Regions from separate parts of the Paenibacillus sp. J2L1-98 genome, predicted to be linked through region 2. Evidence: a T-box and tRNA genes for the amino acid it is inferred to sense, from the RefSeq annotation. Region 2 holds a T-box; the other holds one or more tRNA genes.

Region 1 (11,500 bases), on a different contig from region 2:
CCTTCCTCATCGCGAATCGTAAGAAACGTCACCTCGTCATTATTCATCGAACGAATCATCCGCTCGACGTCATACATATCTACATTAATAACGACAAACCCTTCCGTTCCAAATGGGAGCGGCTGTCTTTTGTACATCGAAATAACCTGCTTATTTTTCTCCGTACTCATCTCATGAAAGGGACGAACCGACGACCAGCCTTGATATTCCGGACTAGCGAGTGCCTGCTCAATAAAGCCTTTATCCGCAAAATCTTCCCATTTCACCAGTCCGCTGCGCGTAAGCACCTGCTTATCCTCAATCCGGTAAACATATATCGAATCGATCAAACCATCGTTTGCAATCAACCCCCGCATGCTATCGACAACATCAAAGAGCACTTCTTGATTGTCCTGAGTATGCTCAACATTAAGAAATTCGCGATAGCGATCATTTTTCTCCATTTCCTCAAGTACATCGGTCTCGACGCCTCTAAGCGAGCGCGACACCGTATCCATAATATAGCCGGTAGATATCCGATCCGCTTTCACGGTTTCCTTATGGGAGATTTCATTAACCATAATAAAGGACATGAAAATAAGGATCGTTACCGTAAACAAAAAAATCGGAAAATAGGAAAGCAGCATTCGGCGATACCAGTTCTTTTTCAAATCAACCACTCCTTTTTCTAGGCCAAACAAACGATTATCAAGGTAAAAATGACTATAATTGAAAATAACAATAGTCCAACGAGTAAGTTAAGCGCTTTCTCCAATCATTCTAAAAGATAAACAGCTTCAATTCAATGTCATAAAATGTAGGGCAAAATCAAAATATGGATAGGTAAATATGCATAAAAGATCCTTCCCCTGCTCAATCTGTCGCAAGCGTACAGATCATGGCAAAGTAAGGATCTCATTCGGGCCATTCTATGCCGCTGAAGGCGGTTAAACCTGCTTATCAAACCAATTGTAAAAGTATTGATTAATATATTGCCCCGCCAGCATGTATGGCATCGTTTCTTCCTCAACAAAATTTTCCCTGCCTCTGATGCTAAAATAAAGCCACAGCGCGATCCCTCCGGAAAATGACTCAGGATGATAAGCAGCTCCATTCAGGAGGCTCGAAATAGTACCCATACAATCCTCGATCGCGTCTTCGCCTTCAGGATGATACGCTTTTAGCTTTATTTTCAGATAGGAATAAATATAAGGAAACTCCTTGCTGCCGGCTAATATGGAGCTATAGAGCGCAGTCGAAATGGATGCTGCCATAATACCCGTTTTCCACTGCTCTGCCTTATCCTTTAAAGAAACATCGTCCTTAAACCTTTCCAGCAGATCATTATACAGTGTATCCTTCAACGAGAACAACTCTGCATATAACCGCCGTGAGCTTTGCTTGAGCGAAGACTCCTCATTCTTGTGCTGATTCATTCAACCGCCTACTTCCCCTATTTGCTCAGGTTTGCGTTACAGCTTCTAGTTTACTGCATACAAATTGGAGAATGCAAAAAACTTTTCTTAGAAGCATAAAAAAGCCCGTTGCGACTTATCGCAGCAGGCTTCATTCCCATCCTATTTGACACGCACGACCTCGGTCCCCGCGATAAAATCATGAATGGCCCGCTTATCCTCGCGTAATCCAACCATAAATGCGCTGACGATGACCGCTATCCCCAAAGTTACTGCATATACAAGCCCGCCGACAACGTTGCGCAGTAGCATGGTACCTATTCCAGGCGATGAGCCGTCAAGCTTTCTAATCTGAATACTGCAAATCCGTTTGCCGATTGTGTAACCGTTCCAAAATACCGGAAGCAATAACGAATAGAGGAATGAAATCACATCTGTAAAAAATTCTCTTCCCTCAAACCCTCCTGAAATTAACCAAGAAATAAAAAATAACGGAATGCCAACAATTAAACCATCCAATAAAGAAGCTCCTAATCGAATCCAAAATCCTGCGTTCATGAGAAATCCCTCCAACAATGCTTTAATGTTGTTGCCCGATGCGCAATGCTAACCAATAAAGCGGTTTTCACTCATCGAATAAGATGTATGCGGTACAGGGATAGATGTATGACAGAATAAATTAACTTTCAAAGTGAGACACTACTGATTACCATTACTATCCTCATTAAAAGGTGGTTTTATTAACTCGTGAATTCTGCCAATGATTTATTGATCAAAAAAGCCTATGCCAAGCCTAGCTTGAGACAAAATATAGTTAACAAGGGCATGATCTGCCTTTATTGCGATTACTCTGGTTTTGCTGCACAAAATAACTATGGAATAGCTTGCTGCTTTGTCTACAACCGGACGATAAATGTTACCGCCAAAAAATTGCAAATTGAACAAGACGGAGGTTCAAATTACGGCGAGCTGCAAGCGATCGTATACAGTCTTGAAATTCTCGCTGAAGCACTAACCGAGCATCAACCGAAACTCGCTGTCATATTTACGGATTGCAGCAGTATAGCAAAAATTTTATCAAAACCTCACTTCTCACATCAGTATTATGAACAAGCAAGGTATGAAATATTGGCTGCGATACATCACCTGAATAATAGGTTCCCTGAGGTTGAAGTAATCGTAAAGTACATTAGCAGTCACAAGAAAAATAATGCTCTGCACAGATTGGCTCATAATGCTGCCAGAGATGCTGCTAGCAGACAAGAGTAGTGTGACGATCGAAAAAACCTCCTTCGCCAAAATCTGATTTAGTCAGATTTTGCAAAGGAGGTTTTTTCGGCTTGTGCATAATGCACATCGTATGTACTTCGTGAAAACCATTGATTCCTCAAGGTTTTCCAGGTATGCCGAGGACGGGAATCGAACCCGTACGGTGGTCACCCACCGCAGGATTTTAAGTCCTGTGCGTCTGCCAGTTCCGCCACCCCGGCATGTTGTGAAGGTTTTGCTAATGGTGGGCCCTGAGGGACTCGAACCCCCGACCAATCGGTTATGAGCCGACCGCTCTAACCAACTGAGCTAAGGGCCCTCGAAAAACGTCTATTTCAACGTATTCATCGAAAGGTTGGTTGCGGGGGCAGGATTTGAACCTGCGGCCTTCGGGTTATGAGCCCGACGAGCTACCGGGCTGCTCCACCCCGCGACGTATTTCCATTTGAGCAAAGCTTCTTGAAATGGCGACATAAAATAATATACTATATGGAGGTGTTTTAAGTCAAGCAAAATATTCTAATTTATTTTTTTATGTTTTTTAAGGAATAAATCTAACGCCGAAACGCCCTTTGCGCGACTTGAAAACCTCAACCTCACGCGGGCATTCGTAGCCGTAAACCCACCAGTCATTTTCCATTCTTCTAACCAGGCACCCAGCTTGAAACTTCGTTTCGTATAGGCGAACCCAGTACACCCATCTCATGCGAATCACCCACTGTCTGATAGGATAAGCAGCTGTTCTGCCGCCTCAATAAAGGTTATATCCATTAGAATGCCCCAAAATTGGGATAATAAATGCAAATCGGGTATACTCAAATTAGGTCATTATGAAGGAGCTGAAGACAATGTTATATGGAATCGTCGTTTTTCCGGAAAAGCATGTGCAAGATAACGCGAATAACTGGCGAAGACGCCATGATCCGCATTACTCAGCAATCCCTGCTCATCTGACAATACGAGAAGAAGAGGAATGGAACGATGTCGAGCTGCAGCTTGCTGTTGCTCATTTAGAGCGGGTAACGTCTGCGATACCGGCTTTCTCCATTTATTTTAACCGAGTATCTACCTTCTATCCGGTCAATCATGTGCTCTATCTGGCGCTTCAGGATACAGCCTCGATGCAGAAGCTCCATGAGGACGTATGCAGCGGTCCATTAACAATCGAAACGCCTAAATACGTTTTCACGCCGCATCTCACGATCGGGCAGCAGCTTTCGGCTGATGAGCTTCACGATCTATATGGCAATCTGCGTATGCAGTCCATTGACTTCACTTCAAAAATCGATCGCGTTCATTTGCTTTATCAAACCGATAACGGCTCTTGGACCGCTTATCAATCGTTTCTGCTAAGAGGATAGACCTAAAAATAACCTAACGCGTAAAAGCCCGCAAACGACACTCAGGCCGATTGCGGGCTTTCTGCGATTTTGCTAATTAATCACCCATCGGCTTTACATCGATTGCGCCGCCTCCGCCGTCCATGCCCCCGTTCGGATTCGTCTTCAAGCGTTCCAGCACTGCGTTGCCGCGTGTCTCCCACTCGGCAAGCGCCTCGCGTGATGTCTTCGTTCCTTTGATTACTTCCTGGAATAACTCATAGCCTGGATTTTGAGCTTCCCAAATACCTGGTTTTTCACGATAAAGTTTAGCCGCATCCGTGCTTGTAGGCGGCAGAGGCTTAAGCGTCGTAAATGCTTCCATGTTGTATTGCATGCCGCCGATTGGCTTCAAGAACTCTTTACGCGCTACCATTTCGTAAAGGCTTCGCGATTTCAGCTTAGCCCATTCCTTGCTGTTCGAGTATTTAATAAAATCCCAAGCGTCTTTATCATTTTGCGCCTTGCTGTTGATACCCATCAGTTGACTAAGATTAATGCTGCCGCCGGCATCCGGATCGTTAGGATGTACAGGCACGGTTACGACATCCCAGTCAACAGGTTCAAAATCTTTGATTTTCGAAGCGTTGTCTGCCGCTCTCTTAAGCTCGTTAATATAGCCGTAATCGCCGATTGTCATCGCTACTTTGCCTTTGATAAACAAATCGCCATAGAAAGGATCATTGACGCCTGCAGCGTTTTGCTTCTCATAAATCTTCTGCATGTATTCCTGAGTCGGAATAATTTCTTCTTTGTAAAGCGAGGATACGGAATTCCATACCTGTTCCCATTGATCGCTGTTTACGAGCATTTTCTCGCCTTTGTCATCCCACATTTTCAATTGCAGCGCTTGGCTGTAAACTTGCGTATCATTAAAGCCGTCGGATGGCCAACGGTTGAACGAGAAGCCGAATTTACGATCCTCGCCTTCTCCTTTGGCAACTTGACGGGCCAAGTTAAGAACGTCTGCCCACTGCATCTTATCAGTTGGAGGCTGTATGCCCGCATCGGCGAACAATTTTTTATTGTAATAAAGCGCAGAAGAGCTGAACGTAGGCGTTAATGCGTACAGATTACCGTCGCCTGCCGCCTTAATACCGTCAATAACAGTTGGAACATAATCGCTTAAATCAAATTTATCCTGCGTCACAAGCGGATCAAGCGGCTGAAGCAGATTGTCTTGCGTCAGGCGGCGAAGCATGTTGTAGTCCAGGACGACCACATCAACCGGATTTTGACCGTTTAGCATCTCTTTCATTTTCTCGTAAGGATCCGGCTGCGTTACCGGCTTGGATGGATCTTGCTGCTCGAAACGTTGATCATCATAGTTGATTGCGCCAACGATTTCAAACTCGATGTTCGGATGGGACATTTCGTACATATCTGTGTATTGCTGACGGAAATAAGGCTCGTTATCCGATCCGCCGTAAAGCACGCCAACCCGTAATACCCGTTTTTCAGCGGACTCTTCAGAGCCGCTGCTGCACGCAGCCAGCAGGCTTATAAGCAAAGCAAGGGTCAAGCTAACCAAAGCAAATTTACGAATCCGCATTCCTGACAACCGTTTGTTATCCATCCGATTTAACCCCCCAATGATTTAGGCGGAGTAATAATAATCCGCTCACCGTCAAACTCCATCGTTGCTTTGTCTTTAATGTTTAATGCGGATAAATATTCCTTAGGCACTTGCAACCGTCCGACCCGATCTACGACGACAAAGGCTTCATGCACAGCTTGCAGTCCGCTGGCAACAGCCGGAAGCTCTGCCTCACCTCCATCAAGATTAATATTCGGATTTCGTTTAATAAACTCGGTGCTCGTTAAACCGTCGCGAATCGCAACGACCCGATCGACCTTGCTCGCGAGCGTCAAGTCATGCGTAACGATCACGATCGTAATGCCGATCTCGCGGTTCAGCCTGCGGAAAATGCCCATAATTAAATCGGAGGTTGTTGTATCGACAGAGCCTGTCGGCTCATCGGCCAGCAGCAGCTTTGGACGGTTCGACAGCGAAATCGCAATCGCGACCCTTTGCTGCTCCCCGCCTGATAGTTGATGGAGCTTGTTATGCATGCGCTCTTTCAAACCGACCCATTCAAGCAGCTGTTTCGCATATGCGCGATCAACTTTGCCCGATAACATCATCGGCATTTCCACATTTTCAAGCGCGGAGAGGTAAGGCAGCAGGTTGCGGGCATTATTTTGCCAAATAAACCCTACCGTTTCCCGCTTGTACTGCACGAGATCCTCTTCGCTAATTTTGAGCAGATCCCATGGCCCAACATGCACCTGTCCGGCAGAGGGGCGGTCAAGACCGCCCAACGTATTCAGAAGCGTAGATTTCCCGCTGCCGCTGTTGCCGATGATGGCCATGAGCTCGCCTTCGTTTACTTTTAAGTTCAAGCCTTGAAGAGCGACGACCTCCAGATCGTCTGTCTTGTAAATCTTCACCAGACCTTCGCAATCGATCATCGCTGTTGTCATCGTTCCTCTCCCATCTTAACCGCTTGATGCACTCTCAGCCTGCGAATATGCAGGAAGAGAAGCAATGCTCCGACCAGCATCATGAATCCGACTACGACGAACAATTGATTCGTGTCGCTCGATTCGAATACGACCCGGAACGGCGGTACGGTTTCTTCAACATTTTCAGTCGTCTGCAGGAATGGCAGGAAGAGCATGCTGACCGCTTTCCCGATTAAGACTCCCAGACCTATCGCAAGACCGGCTGTGAAAAGCTGCTCTAGCAGAAGCATACCGGTAAGCTGTTTACGCGATAATCCCATCGCGCGCAAAACCCCAAACTGGACGACACGGCCGGATAAGTTAAAGAACCAAAAGAGTACATAGCCTGCTAAAGTTATGATTACGGAAACGAGAAAGCCTAAGCTCAATATGCCGAAGACGCCGCCTCTGGTCGGGAGCTTTGATTGCGAGATCAGCTCGCTCCTGACATCTTTAACGGACGCAATCTCTATACCCGCCTTCTGCAGCTCCTGAACGATAGGCGCAACTTTTGCATCAGGCTTCATCTTCAGCCATACCTCATAAGGGATGATCGGAAGCTGATCGTAAATATAATCCAGATTCGTAATGATAAACGGCGATTTGTCCGGATATTGGCTAGGCCAGTAAGGCAATATCCCTACCACTACAAAATCGACTTTGCCTTCCGGGAAGCCGACCGATACAGGATCATTCAGCTTCAGCTGATACTTCTCGGCTACCTTTGAAGGAATAAGTGCAGCATGCTCAGACAGACCTAGATTATTTAAATAATAAAACGGATGTACGGGATATAAGTCGTTGCGGAACCATCCCACTTTGGCGAAATCCACGTTATCGATCCCCATGATTGTACCTTGACCGATTGATTTCCCTGAAATGACGACGCTCCCCTTCGTCTGTAAGACACGGGCTGCAGCTTCTACCCCATCCAGGGAACGAAATATCTCGAAAGGAGGTTCACTATACAAAATTTTCGTAGGCACGCTTTGACCCCCGCCCCCGGAGCCTCCGCCATTCCCTCCGCCGGTTCCACCACCGCCAGTTCCACCGCCGGTGCCGCCGCCGCTTCCCGGCTTCGTTACGGTCTCGGCAGTACCTTCCCAAACCGTTTGAACGGTAACGTCGGTTCCGTACTTATATAACGTCCGCTCCGTCGAGTTCAAATCGATCGTTCGGGCTGCCGATGCATTGTAAACGCCTAGTCCCAGCGTTAGCACTAATAAAATCATGAGCGGGTAATAGCCCTTTGACGATCGTGAAAGCTGAGTGAGCGTCAAATAAAGCGGCACAGGCAGAAACTTACGTCCAAGCCATGTGAAGAGACTTAATAGCCAAGGGAATAACCTTAGGAAAAATAATCCGAGTGCAAAAATCGAAATCGCCGGTACAAAAAACAGAAACGGTTGAACGTTTAATTGATCCGTTGTCATGCCTGTTTTGAATGTCAGCATTTGACGTTCATTGAACATATACCAGCCATAACCTGCAGCAGCCAGCAATAATACGTCGAGATACCAGCGCTGCCAACCAGGCTTACGGTCAGAGCGCGCCAGTTCCTGCTTGTAGCTGACGATTGATGATCTTGCATAAATGACAGCAGGAATAACCGTTGCAAGAAGTGCAAGCAAAACCGCCGCGCAGCCGGCGATTATAGCCTCCGTAGAGAAGCCGACCGGTATCGACTTTCGGTTGACGAAAGAGAGGAAGCCGTTGGCCGACCCGATACTCTTCGCCATAAACCAGCCGATAAAGGGACCGCTCGCAAGCGCAATACCGCCGAGCAGCAGACCTTCTAACAAATAGATCCATATAATTTGCCTTGTTCCTGCTCCCCTGCTGCGGAGCACGGCAATGTCGCTGCGCTGTTTATCAAGCGATTGGCGGGCGTTCATGGCAATGAAGAAAAATACCATGGCCAGCATTGGAGCAGCGAGAGTGAACAGAAGCGTTTGCAGCTGCAGGCTCTGCTTCTTAAATTCAGTAAGCGTGGACGCAAAGGAAATTTCTACTCTCGTATCCTTTAGGCGCTGGTACAATTCAATGTTCAAGCGCTCAAGCGTTCTGCCCAGCGGTGATAATTGGCTCGTTTGAATTTCCGATAAATCGAAGGCGTAATACCAGCTGGCATTATGAAGCGGAATGCCTTTCTTAGCCAGCAGCACCTTCTCAAATGCAACCTCACTGATTTGCAAAGTGTTCAGCAGGCTTTCCATCCCTTGATACCAGTATGAACTCGTATCAGTAAGCGGCTTAACCGCCCCGACGATTTTGACCCGCAACGTAAGGTCCAATCCGCCGTATACCGGATATTCAAAAACATCGCCGATATGTACATCGTTGCGGTACATGGCTTCCTCGAACATAACTGCTTCGAGCAGCTCACCATCCCCTTCAGCATTCACAAACCATCTGCCTTGAGTCAGCTCGGTGTTGGTCTCAAGACCCGACATCGTCATAATCGTCAGCTGGCGGTTACGCCCGGCATCGACCTTCGAAGAATCCTCAGGCACGACCTCCGTACTGCGGATGGAGTAGCTGTTAACAAACGTTTTAAAAGGAAAACCAATCTCCTTCGGCACTCCTTCAGAAATGTAACGTTCAAGCTCCGATAACGAAGGTAAATCCGTTTTCCCGCCAGCGGGTGATTGATACCTCATGAGCAGCGAACCGGCCGGTAAGCCAGCGCTCTTCTGCTGCAGCGATTCGGCTACGACTCTTTTGAGCGCGCCATCCGCGTACATCGGTATGCTCGTGGCAAATGCAACCGCTAAGGTCAGTCCCGCCAGCGTGCTTAACGTCAGCCAGCGTGTGTTCCACATTTTGCGAAACAAAAAACGAAACAACGGAATTCCCATCAGCTATCGACCTACAACTTTCTGCCCCGGCTTTAGGCCCTGCAGGATCTCAACCTGCGTCGCGGTTTGTTGACCGACCTCTACGTCCACCTCGCGCTTACCGTTTGCATCAATAACCTGCACATACGTACGGGAGCCGATCGAACGAAGCGTGGAAGGAGGAATAACGATGGCGTTTTCTGTTCGCTTCGTAATAATGTTAATGGACAATGGCGTACCGCGATTTAAGTTTTTTGGCAATTTGTTAAGATCGACGATTAAGTAGTCCTCAGGCCGCTCCGGCTTCGTTTCTTCCGGCAAACCGCCCGTTCCGCCGCCCGTATTCTGGTCGTCCGTCTTGACCGGGAGGAGCTTTACTTTGCCTGTAAAATTGCCCACATTGCTAATATTGGCTGCAACCTCCATGCCGACGGCCACTTTTTCAAGCTCCGTTTTGGTTAGCTTCGCAGCTGCCGTTATTTTGCTCGTGTCAGCTACGATCGCAATCGGCGCATAGGCCTTAATTAAATCGCCCTTCTGTACATTCAGCGTAACGATCGTTCCGCTGAATGGCGCCTTCAAGCTTGCCTTGGCGATCTCCTCTTCCATATCGACCAGCTTCTGCTTGCGTTCCTCGAATGCAATCGATTTCTCCTCGAATTCGATCGGGTCCATCTCATCGCGCTGACGCAGCGTCTCCTTCATCGCAATTTCCTCTTTCTTAAAAGAAAGCCTTTCCATACGCAGCGTCTTGACCAAATCGTCAACGTCCAGCTCACCGATAACTTGACCGGCTTTTACCGCCTCACCCGCTTTCACATACAGCTCCTTCAAATGCTTGCCGTCCAATGTGAAAAATAAGGTCTCTTCCTCTAAGGAGATCAGCTTGCCAATGACTTGCACCTTCGTCTCAAGTGTCGCTGTCGTCACCTCATACTCCGGTCTTTTGGATATTTGCGGCGGAGAGATTTCAGGCAAAACCTCCTCCTCTTCCTCCGCAGGAAGCAATGAACATCCGCTTGCGAATACTAAAGATACACTCATAACAACAACCATTGAACGTTTAAATAAATTTCCCGTCCACCATTTCATAGACATGGTCGGCAACCTCCAAAATCGTAGGATCATGTGTAGTCATACAAATAGTAACTTGTTCAGTGCGAATGATATTTTGGAAAACTGCCATAATTTGAGCCGACATACCTGAATCAAGCTCTGCTGTAGGCTCATCGGCCAGCAGCAGCATCGGCTTGTGGGCGATCGCCTTAGCGATAGCTACGCGCTGCTGCTCGCCGCCCGAAAGCTCGAAAGGCCGATGATTCATACGCCGCTCGAGTCCAACCAGCTCAAGGCACTCTGCGACTCTATCCTTCCACTGTGCACGCGGAACGCCAGCCATGCGGAGGGAAAGCTCGACATTCTCCCGCGCGGATAAAAGGGGCATTAGAGCGAAGGCCTGAAAGATAAAGCCCATATGCTGACGCCTAACGATCGTTCGCTGATTGTCGCTCATACTGTGAAAAGGCAGGCCATTGAACAAAATCTCACCCCTGCTGGGAGTATCCAGCCCGCCCAAGCAATTCAGCAGCGTCGTCTTGCCTGACCCCGATCTGCCTTTAAGCATAACTAACTGGCGCTCCTTGAGCTCCATATGAATGCCCTTTAATACATGCAGCGGCGAACCTCCTACTTGAAAAGTACGCTCTACATCCGTAACGGTAAGTAGATTACGCCTTTCTTCAACGGGTTCGAGCCGCGCTTCAGTTGTCTCTTCTTCTTCAAGTGGAATGGCCATTAGCGCTTCCGATCCCTCCTCAACCAGCTTTCATAATTCTCATCTTACATGATAGACGAAGGACATGCTCAAAAAGTTACGTCAAAATTAAACAACTTTTCAAAACAATTGGAAACAAAAAAAGCTGCTGTAAGCGAATGCTTTCGCATCACACTGACAGCAGCTTTTGGCTTCATTGCTTCACCATTTATTAATTATTTGCCAAAGGATTGCGGATCTTGTCTCCACGCCTGCAAAGCGGCTACATCTTCAGGAGCTACTTTGCCCAGCTCAACAGCCGTTTGAATCAACGCGCTGTAGTTAGACAGCGTTTCAAGCGGC
Region 2 (11,500 bases):
TATGTATTCGGTCAATCATTTCGCCCTCATGATTCGTTTGGAAAAATTCAAGCGTGGCGCCAAGCGCTTCGGCTTTATTCTTCAAGAGCGATTCAATGGATGCAAGCGTCTCTGTCCCGTATACCCCGGGCTCACGAATTCCGAGCATGTTTAAGTTCGGCCCGTTCAAAACAATGATTCTGTGCATAAATGCACCTCCCAAGCAACCGAATCCATCATAGGTTCAAAGATCAATAGCCATTTTACCACAAATGTCGGCTCCTTGAGAAGTAGAACTCGTTACTCCGCTTTAATTGGCTCCCTCGATGCTTCGTCAGTGAACTCAAAGGAAATGGAATAACCGATAAACACGCCCCACAGGAGAAATACGCAAATCTCGGTGTAAAGCGTATTCCAGCCTGCTATTCTAATGCTCTCCATGATGCCGAGCATCGGGCCTACGACGATAAATAGAATGGCCCACCAAACGGCGCCGTACAAAACGCCCGGCCATGGACCGCGCAATCGGCCAAGCGCTAGTTTATAAAGTAACGCTGCGGCTATTGAAAATAGTACGAATGCGCCTATCCCAACGACCTCTCCCCATCCGGTCTTTAGAAAGGATGACCGAAAGAAAGGATCCGCCGCAAAGCCGGGCAGCACCTTCGTAAATTTCATTTCATAAAACATCCACCGCACGATTCCCCATATAAGACCTGCGAAAAAGCCGATTTTGATCGAGTAAAGCCATGGATTTGTATGATGCTCCCGCTCATCATAATCTGTCCGCTGCTTTTCCTTAGACATTTTGGTTAACCTCCACTCTGATGTGCATTGTTGCCTGGCTTAGTATGTGAAGAAATTCCGATCCGTAACCGCTGACTTCAACAGCCGGCTTTCATTAATCCGCTTTTCGCTTCCAGCATGCTGACGTTGGCAATTGGCCGGTAGATCAAGTACAATAGATTACAAAGTTAAAGGTACATTCGTCGTAACAGCTAAGACGATATTCCACTCAAGGAAGGTGACAAGCTCTTGCCGCAAGACTCCCGAAGCATATATGGCGGACAAGCGGTTATTGAAGGCGTAATGTTTGCTGGCAAACACGTTAACGTAACGGCAGTCCGACGCAAAAATGATGAAATTGTATTTTATGAAGTACCCCGTACTACCAAGAGCTGGATCCAAGTATTAAAAAAAATCCCATTCGTCCGGGGCGTTGTAGGCATTTTGGAATCAAGCGCCAAAGGCTCGCAGCATTTGAACTTCTCTATGGAAACATACGCGGAGGATGAAGCCGGCGAAGAACAGGATACAGTTAAGTCCGTGCAAGCCGCCAAGGCAAAGGAAGAAAAAAAATCAGGCTGGAGTCTCAGTATGCTGGTCGGCGTGGCCGTGGCAGGCGTACTGTCCTTTATTTTCGGCAAGCTCATATTCACCGCTGCTCCTGCAGCGCTTGAAGAATTACTGTTTGCCGGGGTATTTGACAACAAGGTCGGTCATAATTTATTAGAAGGACTTATCAAAATTATTTTATTGCTCGCTTACTTATACTTCATCTCCATGACTCCGCTTATTAAGCGGCTGTTCCAGTATCATGGCGCTGAACATAAGGTAATCAGCGCTTATGAAGCAGGCGAGGAGCTTACCATTCGCAATGTGCAAAAATATAGCCGTCTCCACTATCGCTGCGGCTCCAGCTTTATCGTGTTCACTGTCTTAGTGGGCGTTGTCGTATACTCGCTACCCTTTTTCACATGGGATACGATTTGGGAACGAATTTACATCCGTATTCTTCTGCTTCCTCTCGTTCTCGGTATATCGTATGAGGTACTGCGCTGGACGAATGCTTTGCGTGAAATTCCTATTCTGCGCTACCTCGGCTATCCGGGCTTGTGGCTGCAGCTGCTTACGACTAAAGAACCGCGCGACGAGCAGGTGGCGGTGTCCATCGCTTCATTTAAACGCATGCTTGAGCTTGATAGGCAAATGAAATAAATTTACGATGAGCTGAAAGGCGGTATTACAATGAGCAGAATACCGGGCAAATGGAATGTATGGTCAATCACGGTTTTGGCGCTGCTAGTGATCGGTCTCGTATACAGTGTTATTAATAGACCAGGCACATTTATTATTCCGATTGCAGTGCTTGGCGGTATTTTCCTGCTGTATAAATATCCGCCGTCTTTCTTAAGAGGATATGGCTCGCAGCAAAGCAGGACCTACGTCAAGCCGAGCCGTTCCGCCTCTTCCCGATCGAAGACAAGCAAGCCCCGCTCCAAAACCGTGCCGTTTCGCGTCATTGAAGGCGGCAAGGATGACGATGAACTACCTAAATACCATTAAATACAAAAAAGGACTGCGGCATGTTAGCCGCAGTCCTTTTTTTGCAGATTATTCTATATGCTATGTATCATTCACTGTCCATTTCCGCACGTACGGCGCGAAGCTCGTCCATTCTTTGCGAGTCCCGGCGGAAATATTCAACCAATGTTTCAATGCATGTAATAGAATCCCAACTTAAATGATGTTCAATTCCTTCGACATCCTGATAAATATTTTCGTCCTGTACGCCGATCGTCGTTAGAAACGACTCTAGCAGCTGGTGCCGGTCGACAAGTCTTTTACCCATTTTCTTGCCTTTATTGGTCAGGACAAGCCCGCGATACTTCTCATAAATCAAATAATTATCTTTATCGAGCTTCTGAATCATTTTAGTGACGGAAGAAGGATGCACCTCTAGTCCTTCTGCTATGTCCGAGACACGCGCATATCCTTTTTCATCGATCAGCTTATAAATTTTTTCCAAGTAGTCTTCCATGCTCGGTGTAGGCACTGAAGAACCTCCTAACCATACTTCTTCAACCTGTTTCGCAGGCGTTACTCTATGTATCATACACTGTTCATTACGCTCACTGCAACCTGCTCTCAATCCAAAAATAGATTACAAAACGCCAAAAACGCTTGAAAATGCCCGTTTGATCCACTCTTCTCTTCCACAAATTAACGCTCATGGGGCTAAAATTTCTAGCGTGATGCACTAGATTTAAACTCCGCATTAGGCCGCCGCTAAGGCTGCAAGAGCGGGTTATCCGACGGACTTCATTTCCCACCACTCTAAGGCATGACGGCAGGGAGAACCGCTTTGGAGAGCTTATAACTCCTAAAATAAGCAGATGCGCTCCGCAAGTCTATATCGGAGCGCATCTATAACCGTTTTCCAGATGCAAAAATTAAATATTTTACTCAAAGGGCTGAGCTTTCGTTTAGAATGCAAGCCATTCCGGCGTAATGATATTTAACCAGATCGTAATTTTGGTCATTTGATCGGTAAACAGCAAAATACCCATCAAAATCATGACGGCTCCGCCAATCTTCATTACGGAAGCGGAATATTTCAAAATCCATCTTGCCGTGCCGAGGAAAAAAGCAAGCACAAAAAACGGGATTGCAAAACCTAGCGCATATGCTGTCGTCAATTGAAACCATGTTCCGGGTTCCGTTGCGGCCAATCCTAATATAGCCGTTAGAGCAGGTCCCATGCACGGAGTCCAGCCAGCAGAGAAGCCGATTCCAAAAATAAAGGAGCTTATGTAGTCCGCTTTTTTCGGTATCAGATTCATTCTCCGTTCTTTCATGAGCAGCTGCGGCTGGAATAATCCGATTAGAAAAAGTCCCATCAAAATGATCAGTATAGCGGATAACTGCCTAATCAGTTGTCTGTACTCGCTGAAAAACTCAGCAAACACATTCGTTCCGTAACCTAAAGCGTAATAAACCGTGCAAAAGCCTAAAATGAAAAACAGCGTATGCGACATCGTACGCATCCGTTTTTGTTTTGCGTTCGAATTCTCCTTCAAATCAGCCACTGAAATACCCGTAATATACGATAAATATGAGGGATACAGAGGCAAGCAGCAAGGGGAAATGAACGATGCGAAGCCGGCGCCGAAAGCCAGCCAAATGTTAATGTCTGACAATACCTTTCACCCCAATCCGAATCAACTGCCTGCCCGCACCCCGCGACGGAACACGAGCAGCAAAAGCAGCACGGCAATAAGCAATAATACGATCGTACCGCCAGGCGCTAAATTCCATATCCCAGCGATAAGTAGCCCGATAATAACGGCCAGCTCACCGATAATGACGACCGTAATGACGCTCTGACGGAAGCTGCGGGCAATAATCAGGCTGCATGCAGCCGGTATCGTGAGCAAGGCGGACACAAGCAGCGCGCCCACGATTTTAATAGATACGCTAATAATGAGTGCAGTAAGCACGCTAATCATAACATTATAAAATTTCACGGGCAAGCCGCTTACCGCAGCCGCATCCTCGTCAAATGTAATAAGGAAAAGCTCCTTGACCTGCAAGCGGATCGCTGCGAGTACGATGACTGTAACTCCGCCAATAACGTATAGATCGGTATTATTGAGTGTATAGATACTCCCAAATAAATAACTGTTCACATTGTTGTTAAAGCCCTTGCCCATCGTGAATAGAATCGACGCAAGCGCGACCCCGCCCGACATAATAATAGCAATTGACAGCTCCGCGTAAGATTTGTAGGCCTTTCTAAGCTTCTCGATAGCGAAGGATGCGACTATGGCGAATAGCAGCCCTACCGCAATCGGGTAAACGCCTATAAGGAAGCCCAGCGCCACGCCGGCAATAGAGACGTGAGATAAAGTGTCGCCAATCATAGACAGTCTGCGCAGCACAAGAAATAAGCCCATCAGCGGAGCGGTTATGCCAATCAGCAAACCGCCGATAAGGGCTCTTTGAAAAAACTCACTCGTTACGATCTCCAACTAAAACAACCTCTTTCCTGCTCTCCATTTGCTCCCTTAAACCTTTCAAGCTGTGCGCCAGGTCATTCTCCACGCAATCCTGCGTTTCATGCGAATGCTTAATATGAAACTTGAGCTTCCCGTTCGCTGACGCAGGCTCTTGGCCAAGATAGGAACGGATCATTTCCAAGTCATGGGAAACCATCAGAAACGTGATGTTATGATGCTGGTGCATATGCTTGATCATATGGAAGAAGCTCTCCTGCGTCTCCGTATCAATGCCCACCGTCGGCTCATCCAGAATGAGCAGTGAAGGATTGTTAATCAACGCTCTTGCCAGAAACACACGCTGCTGCTGGCCGCCCGACAGCTGACCGATGCGCTTATCCTTTAAGTCATCGATGCCCATCGCTTGAAGCGCATCCTCGCATTTTTTAAAATCCGCTTTATTCATCTGCTTAAACAGCTTGCTCCGCCCATAAAGCCCTGAAAGTACCACTTCCCGCACAGTAGCCGGAAACAACGGGTTGAGTGTGTTTTTCTGCGGAACGTAGCCAATACGCTCCCATTGCTTAAACTTGTCTATTTTCTCTCCAAATAAACGGATCGTGCCGCTGGTCGGCTTCAGTAAGCCAACAATCATGCGAAGCAGCGTCGTTTTTCCCGCACCATTCGTACCTATTAAGCCGATGAAGTCCCGTTCCTTCACTGCAAAGCTAAGATTCGAAATGACAGTCTGCTGTTGAAAAGAAAAGGAGACATCCTCCAATGAGATAACCTCTTGGTGGCAGCTAGCGTCCGTATTTGTTATTCGATTCGATTGCGCCATAATTTCTCTCCTCACAGCAATACGGAGCTGAATCAGCTCCGCAGGTTTGCCTTTTGTTCTATTGTAATGCTTGCACAAGATTTTGCAAGTTTCTCTCCATCAGCGTGAGGTAGGTTTCTCCCTCTTTTTCCTGATCCGGCGTTAAGCCCTCAAGCGGATTAAGCACCATGGTCTTAACGTCAGCCTCGCTCGCAAGCGTTTGTGCCAACTGGTCGGATACTAGCTCTTCGAAGAAAATATATTTTACGTTGTTCGCCTTAACGTACTTCGCAATGTCCAGCAAATCCTGCGCACGCGGCTCGGCGTCCGGGCTCAGTCCCATAATGGAAATTTGCTTCAAGCCATAGTCGCGAGCCAGGTAGCCGAACGCTTGATGCGATGTAACGATGTTTTTATTCACCGATTGCGCAAGCTTAGCCGTATATTCCGCATCGATGGCTTCCAGCTTCAATTTAAGCGCAGCATAGTTTTTCTCATAATCCGCTTGATTTGCGCTATCTGCCTCTATCAAGCTATTTTTCACATTTTCCGCCAGTGTTAGCGCTGATTTCGGGCTGACCCACGTATGCGGATCCACGCTGCCGTGCTCATCAGCATGTTCTTCTTCATGCCCATGCTCTTCTTCCGTGCCTTCAATAAGCGCAATCCCATCGCTGATCTCTTTCGTTACAACCGTGCTGTCCTTCGACAACCCCTTCAGAAAATCGTCTACCCAGCCCTCTAACCCTGCTCCATGATACAAAAACAGCTGCGCTTTCGAAGCAGTGTCCAAATCACGGCTCTTCGGCGTCCAGTCGTGAGGCTCTACACCGGCAGATACTAAATTTACCGCATTAACATGCTCTCCGCCGATTTCAGCCGCCAGAAAGTATAGCGGATAGAAGCTGGTAACAACACTAATCTGATCTTTACTTGCATTGTCAGCTGCGGCGCTGCTATCCGCATTAGCCGGTGAATTCGCGTTGTTCGTATGATTGCCGCATGCTGCCGCGATCAGCACCATTGCAGTTAGGAGCAGGAGTAACGCCATCAAGCGTATCGATGATTTCGAATCTTTCATTTGGGTTTTCTCTCCATTCTTATTCCGCTCTTCTTCGTAATCGTTATTATTACGTTTTGTATTATACGACGCAATTAAATAGACTGTCAACCATATTCATCCGAATAAAGCAGTCATAATAGCAGATTCATAAGCTGTCAGCAGCTGCGCTGTACCGGACTCTGATTACTTGTATTGACTAAAAAAGAACAATATATGATATGAAGACCATCATCCCAAGCCGGAAAAAATAGAGATGCCCCGGAAGTCGTTTCGACTTCCGGGGCATCTCCTGATTCAATCATTCGGCAACGACAGTTATTTCACGACCGCGCCATTTGGCATGCCGTCCGGTACCGTAGCCAGCGTTAGCTGATCGCCGTGCGATGCCGCAAGTATCATGCCCTGCGACCATTCACCGCGCAGCTTAACCGGCTTCAGGTTCGTTACGCAAATCACTTTGCGGCCGACCATTTGCTCCGGCGTGTAAAACTTGGCAATGCCGGAAACGACTTGGCGCTGCTCGTAGCCAAGATCAAGCTGCAGCTTGAGCAGCTTATCGGCTTTGTGCACTGGTTCCGCCGCAATAACCTCTGCAACCCTCAGCTCAACCTTAGCAAAGTCATCAATCGCAATTTCTTCCTTCGTCTCAACTGCCGCTTGCGGAGCTTCGCCCCGAGCGTTCGCATCCGAATTCGATGCGGCAGCCTGTTCCGCTGCCTGCTCAGGCTGTGCGCCGCCTCCCATCGCAGCGGCGATAAAAGCCGCTTCCTCCGCCGTTTCAAGACGCGGAAATAATGGCGAGCCTTTGCTGACTTTCGTTCCGCCCGGCAGCGTGCCGAATTGCTTGGTGCTCTCCCATGTCGTCAGCTCGCCCTGCTCCAGGCCAAGCTGCTTCCACATTTCGCGAGGCGAATGCGTCAAGAACGGTTGAAGCAAAATCGATACGATGCGCAGCGATTCCGCCAAATGATACATGACCGATGCGAGCTCGTTAGTCTTCGCCTCATCCTTGGCAAGAGCCCATGGCTGCGTCTCATCGATATATTTGTTCGTACGGCTTACAAGCTGCCATAACGATGCGAGGGCCACCGAAAATTCCATGTTTTCCAGCGCAGCTTCCACCTGCGCGATCGTTTCAACCGTAAGCTTCTGCAAGGAATCGTCGAAAGCCGTTACAGAGCCCGCGAAAGGAGGAATAACACCATCAAAATATTTATCGATCATCGCAATCGTCCGGTTGAGCAAGTTTCCAAGATCATTTGCCAAGTCAAAATTAATCCGCTCGACGAAATTTTCCGGGGTAAATGTTCCATCTGCTCCGAACGGCACTTCACGCAATAAATAATAACGGAGTGCGTCTAGTCCGTAACGATCGATCAGCATAACCGGATCAACAACGTTGCCCTTGGACTTCGACATTTTGCCATCCTTCATCAGCAGCCAGCCGTGCGCAAATACCTTCTTCGGTATTGGCAAATTAAGCGCCATCAGCATAATCGGCCAATAAATGGTGTGGAAACGAACGATTTCCTTCCCTACCAAATGCACGTCGGCAGGCCAGAAATCGCGGTACTTCTGATCTTTGCCTTCATTGCCGTAGCCTAGTGCCGTTATATAATTTGACAAAGCGTCGATCCATACATATACGACATGCTTAGGGTCTCCCGGTACTTTTACGCCCCAATCGAAAGTCGTACGCGATACGGCCAGATCCTCCAGACCTGGCTTAATGAAGTTGTTGATCATCTCGTTCTTGCGCGATTCCGGCTGAATGAAATCCGGATTGTCCTCAAAATATTGCAGCAGGCGATCCGCATACTTGCTCATGCGGAAAAAATAACTTTCCTCCTTCACAAGCTCAACCGGGCGGCCGCAATCCGGACATTTACCGTCTACAAGCTGACGCTCGAGAAAAAACGACTCGCAAGGCGTACAGTACCAACCTTCATAGGTACCCTTGTAAATATCGTCCTGCTCTAGAAGCTGAGCGAATATTTTCTCCACTACAGTCTTATGGCGCTCTTCCGTGGTGCGAATGAAATCATCATTGGAAATTTCAAGCTTTGCCCAAAGATCCTTAATGCCTACGACGATATCGTCAACGAACTGCTGCGGAGTTTGATCCTTTTCCTTTGCCTTGCGCTCTATCTTCTGCCCATGCTCATCCGTACCCGTCAAGTACCATACATCATAACCGCGAAGACGCTTATAGCGCGCCATTGCATCTCCGGCTACTGTCGTATAAGCATGACCGATATGGAGCTTATCGCTTGGATAATAAATCGGAGTCGTAATATAAAACGTATTTTTTTTCGTCATCTGAAATCCCCCTATTCCATTTTCACTGCAAAAAAACGCAAAAAACTCCCGTCCATCATGGGACGAGAGTTAGAACTCACGCGGTACCACCCAAATTTCAATCACGAAAAACCAGATGAACCGGTTTTCCGGGAAAGCTTCGTGTGCCGCCTTCTTGGCGGCTATCGCCGTTAACGCCAGCTTCGCGTCGCTCCCTTACTGAGCCGTCACCATAGGCTGCAGCTTGAAAGCGAATCCTCCCGGACCATATTCCAATAGCGTCCCTTACCGGCTTGCACCATCAATCCCGGCTCTCTGTAAAAGTTGTTCTATTGTACTTATCCGTTCCTCGGACATATGGAGAAATCTAGTAATAACTTTACCCGCTTATTATTCAAAATATACCGAAACAGAACCCTCTCTGTCAAGGAGCATCTGTCTTATCCGTTTTTGGAGGCGGTACGGGATCATATCCACCGGCATTAAACGGATGACAGCGCGCGATACGCTTAACCGCGAGCCATGTACCTTTAGCTGCTCCATGCTTCTCGATCGCTTCCAGCGCATACATCGAACAGGTCGGATAAAAGCGGCATGAAGGCGGAGTCAAGGGCGATATAACCTTGCGATAAAAATGAATCGGAGCCTGCGTCACCCTTCGCATCACTCGTTGTTTCGGCATTAGGCTAAGGTTGCCGGCGAATCATCCTGAATGCAATCCTTGCAGTAGCCGAAAACCTCGAATTTATGCTTGACGACCCGGAACTCCTCGGGAACGGCCGTCTGCTCCATCGGACAGAAGGTTATCGGATAGGTCATGCCGCATTGCAGACAAATCATATGGTGATGGTGATCATGCTCCCTGCAATGCAGCTTGAACTTGCCGCCGTCCTCAAAAATAACCTGCTCCAGCACGCCCAGCTCTTCCATGACACGCAAATTACGGTATACCGTATCGAAGCTGAGACCGGTATACGATTTTCCCATATATTCATAGACTTCCTTCGGGGCCAAATAACCCTGCGTCTCCGAAAACAGTCTAGCTAGCGTCTTTCTTTGATCCGTTATTCGTAATCCTTGACTAGACATGCGTCGTATAATGTCTTCCATTGTATGCATATGTCGAACCTCCGGACTAATAATTGTCTATCTCCATAATGACGAAAAAAAAAGCTCTCGTCAATGAGAGCCTCTTATCCATTCAATCTCATGTTGATCATAAAGCTGGCTGCCATCGCAACGAATAACACGATACTGAGAACCCCGACCAGCTTTCGCCTTGCGTTCAGCCGTTTGATGAGCGCAAAATCTCCCGATTGCCGTTTCGTTTCCGTATAAGAGCGATGCATAAACAAATACGTAATAATAGATACGACAAACAGCATATTGACGAAAAACCATATGATTGTCCAGAACAAGCCAATTCCTCCGGTTGTGATCAGCTATAGAACGGCTATAGATACCACTTGTTTAATATAATCATAAAGACTACGAAGCTGATAACCGCACCGCCGAAGCTAAACCAGCCCGTACGGAACCGCTGCTGAAACATGCGTAAAATTCCGAAGCTGAGTAAACCGAAAATTAGCATGATAAACACGATACCGAGTATGAATAACGAAGCAGATACACTGCTCACATCGACTAGTGACACCGAACACACTCCCTTGTTTGCTAATATGTACATGTTCACTAGACATTATAAGGGATAGTTCAGCCATTAGCCAGCTGCAAACCCTGTCGATTTCGTGACAAAAAAAGCACACATCCGGCGGATATGCGCCATCGCTCCCTGTCCGTGCTTGCGCTACCACCGTACGATAGCCTCATGATAATTTCGGTTCGTCGGTCGCTTCTGCAGCTTTACTTGCAGCACATTGTCCTTTAAAAGCGTTTTGCAGACGCGCGGCTTCACAAGCTTTGGCAGCTTGATTGTCTCGCTTTTGCCATTCGGCAAGCCGTCAAGCCGCAGCCGGTCCTCGCGCACAAACAACCTCAGCTGCTCTCTTTCAAAGCCAACCGGTAATTTTATTTTAACCTGAACAAAATGGCGTGTTTCAGAAAAGGTAGCGGAGCCTCCCCCGATTATTGCGCCGGCCGCTTCGGGCAGCGCCTTAGTCATCATTTTGCGCACGTATTGCTCCACCCAATCCGGTTCACGCAGCAGCTCAAATCCTTTGGGAAGCTGCTGCCTCTCCATCCATCGCTCCATATCATCCCATTTGGATGTCACCAGCAAACACCCGCCTTCCAGCATTCCTACCATCATATGCGCCTAGCTTCATACAGGATACTTAAGCTCCGGGAACCTCTAGGCGAATGCCGCATAAGATATATCACGTACAGCCGTCTGATCAAAAAGTGCACACGAAAAAGGAGGATGCTTATGCCAGCTGTCATCGGCTTTGTTAAAATAGTTAGCACCGGTACTGGTTCCATAGTTCAGTTCGGTGATGCCCTTGAAGTATCGCCTTCTAGCGCTACAAAGACTTATGCGGGCTCAGGCTCGTTCTTGACCGGCAGCTTAACGAACTCGAACAATGCTGTCAGCGCTACGAACTC

Evidence for each region. The T-box of region 2 lies ahead of metG (methionine--tRNA ligase). A T-box ahead of a tRNA ligase gene usually reads a tRNA of that ligase, here a tRNA-Met.
Region 1: it encodes a tRNA-Met, which carries the amino acid that the T-box ahead of metG (methionine--tRNA ligase) is inferred to sense. The anticodon was not compared.

What each region holds. Positions count from the first base shown of each region.
Region 1 covers NZ_JBWDNW010000001.1:425,873-437,372, forward strand. The annotation lists gene AC0YNZ_RS02050 (helix-turn-helix domain-containing protein) at 1-659, opposite strand, end outside; gene AC0YNZ_RS02055 (hypothetical protein) at 927-1,415, opposite strand; gene AC0YNZ_RS02060 (RDD family protein) at 1,557-1,952, opposite strand; gene AC0YNZ_RS02065 (RNase H family protein) at 2,142-2,663, shown strand; tRNA gene AC0YNZ_RS02070 (tRNA-Leu) at 2,799-2,884, opposite strand; tRNA gene AC0YNZ_RS02075 (tRNA-Ile) at 2,906-2,982, opposite strand; tRNA gene AC0YNZ_RS02080 (tRNA-Met) at 3,020-3,096, opposite strand; gene AC0YNZ_RS02085 (2'-5' RNA ligase family protein) at 3,512-4,024, shown strand; gene AC0YNZ_RS02090 (ABC transporter substrate-binding protein) at 4,101-5,618, opposite strand; gene AC0YNZ_RS02095 (ABC transporter ATP-binding protein) at 5,624-6,514, opposite strand; gene AC0YNZ_RS02100 (ABC transporter permease) at 6,523-9,405, opposite strand; gene AC0YNZ_RS02105 (efflux RND transporter periplasmic adaptor subunit) at 9,409-10,482, opposite strand; gene AC0YNZ_RS02110 (ABC transporter ATP-binding protein) at 10,448-11,179, opposite strand; gene pyrE (orotate phosphoribosyltransferase) at 11,374-11,500, opposite strand, start outside.
Region 2 covers NZ_JBWDNW010000002.1:510,172-521,671, forward strand. The annotation lists gene aroQ (type II 3-dehydroquinate dehydratase) at 1-187, opposite strand, end outside; gene AC0YNZ_RS07205 (YqhR family membrane protein) at 280-786, opposite strand; gene AC0YNZ_RS07210 (DUF1385 domain-containing protein) at 1,015-1,977, shown strand; gene AC0YNZ_RS07215 (hypothetical protein) at 2,008-2,325, shown strand; gene mntR (transcriptional regulator MntR) at 2,393-2,815, opposite strand; gene AC0YNZ_RS07225 (cytochrome c biogenesis CcdA family protein) at 3,246-3,959, opposite strand; gene AC0YNZ_RS07230 (metal ABC transporter permease) at 3,981-4,790, opposite strand; gene AC0YNZ_RS07235 (metal ABC transporter ATP-binding protein) at 4,771-5,598, opposite strand; gene AC0YNZ_RS07240 (metal ABC transporter solute-binding protein, Zn/Mn family) at 5,657-6,658, opposite strand; gene metG (methionine--tRNA ligase) at 6,956-8,959, opposite strand; T-box leader at 9,015-9,297, opposite strand; gene yidD (membrane protein insertion efficiency factor YidD) at 9,363-9,602, opposite strand; gene AC0YNZ_RS07255 (Fur family transcriptional regulator) at 9,620-10,057, opposite strand; gene AC0YNZ_RS07260 (hypothetical protein) at 10,132-10,356, opposite strand; gene AC0YNZ_RS07265 (hypothetical protein) at 10,392-10,592, opposite strand; gene AC0YNZ_RS07270 (Hsp20/alpha crystallin family protein) at 10,746-11,207, opposite strand; gene AC0YNZ_RS07275 (spore germination protein) at 11,325-11,500, shown strand, end outside.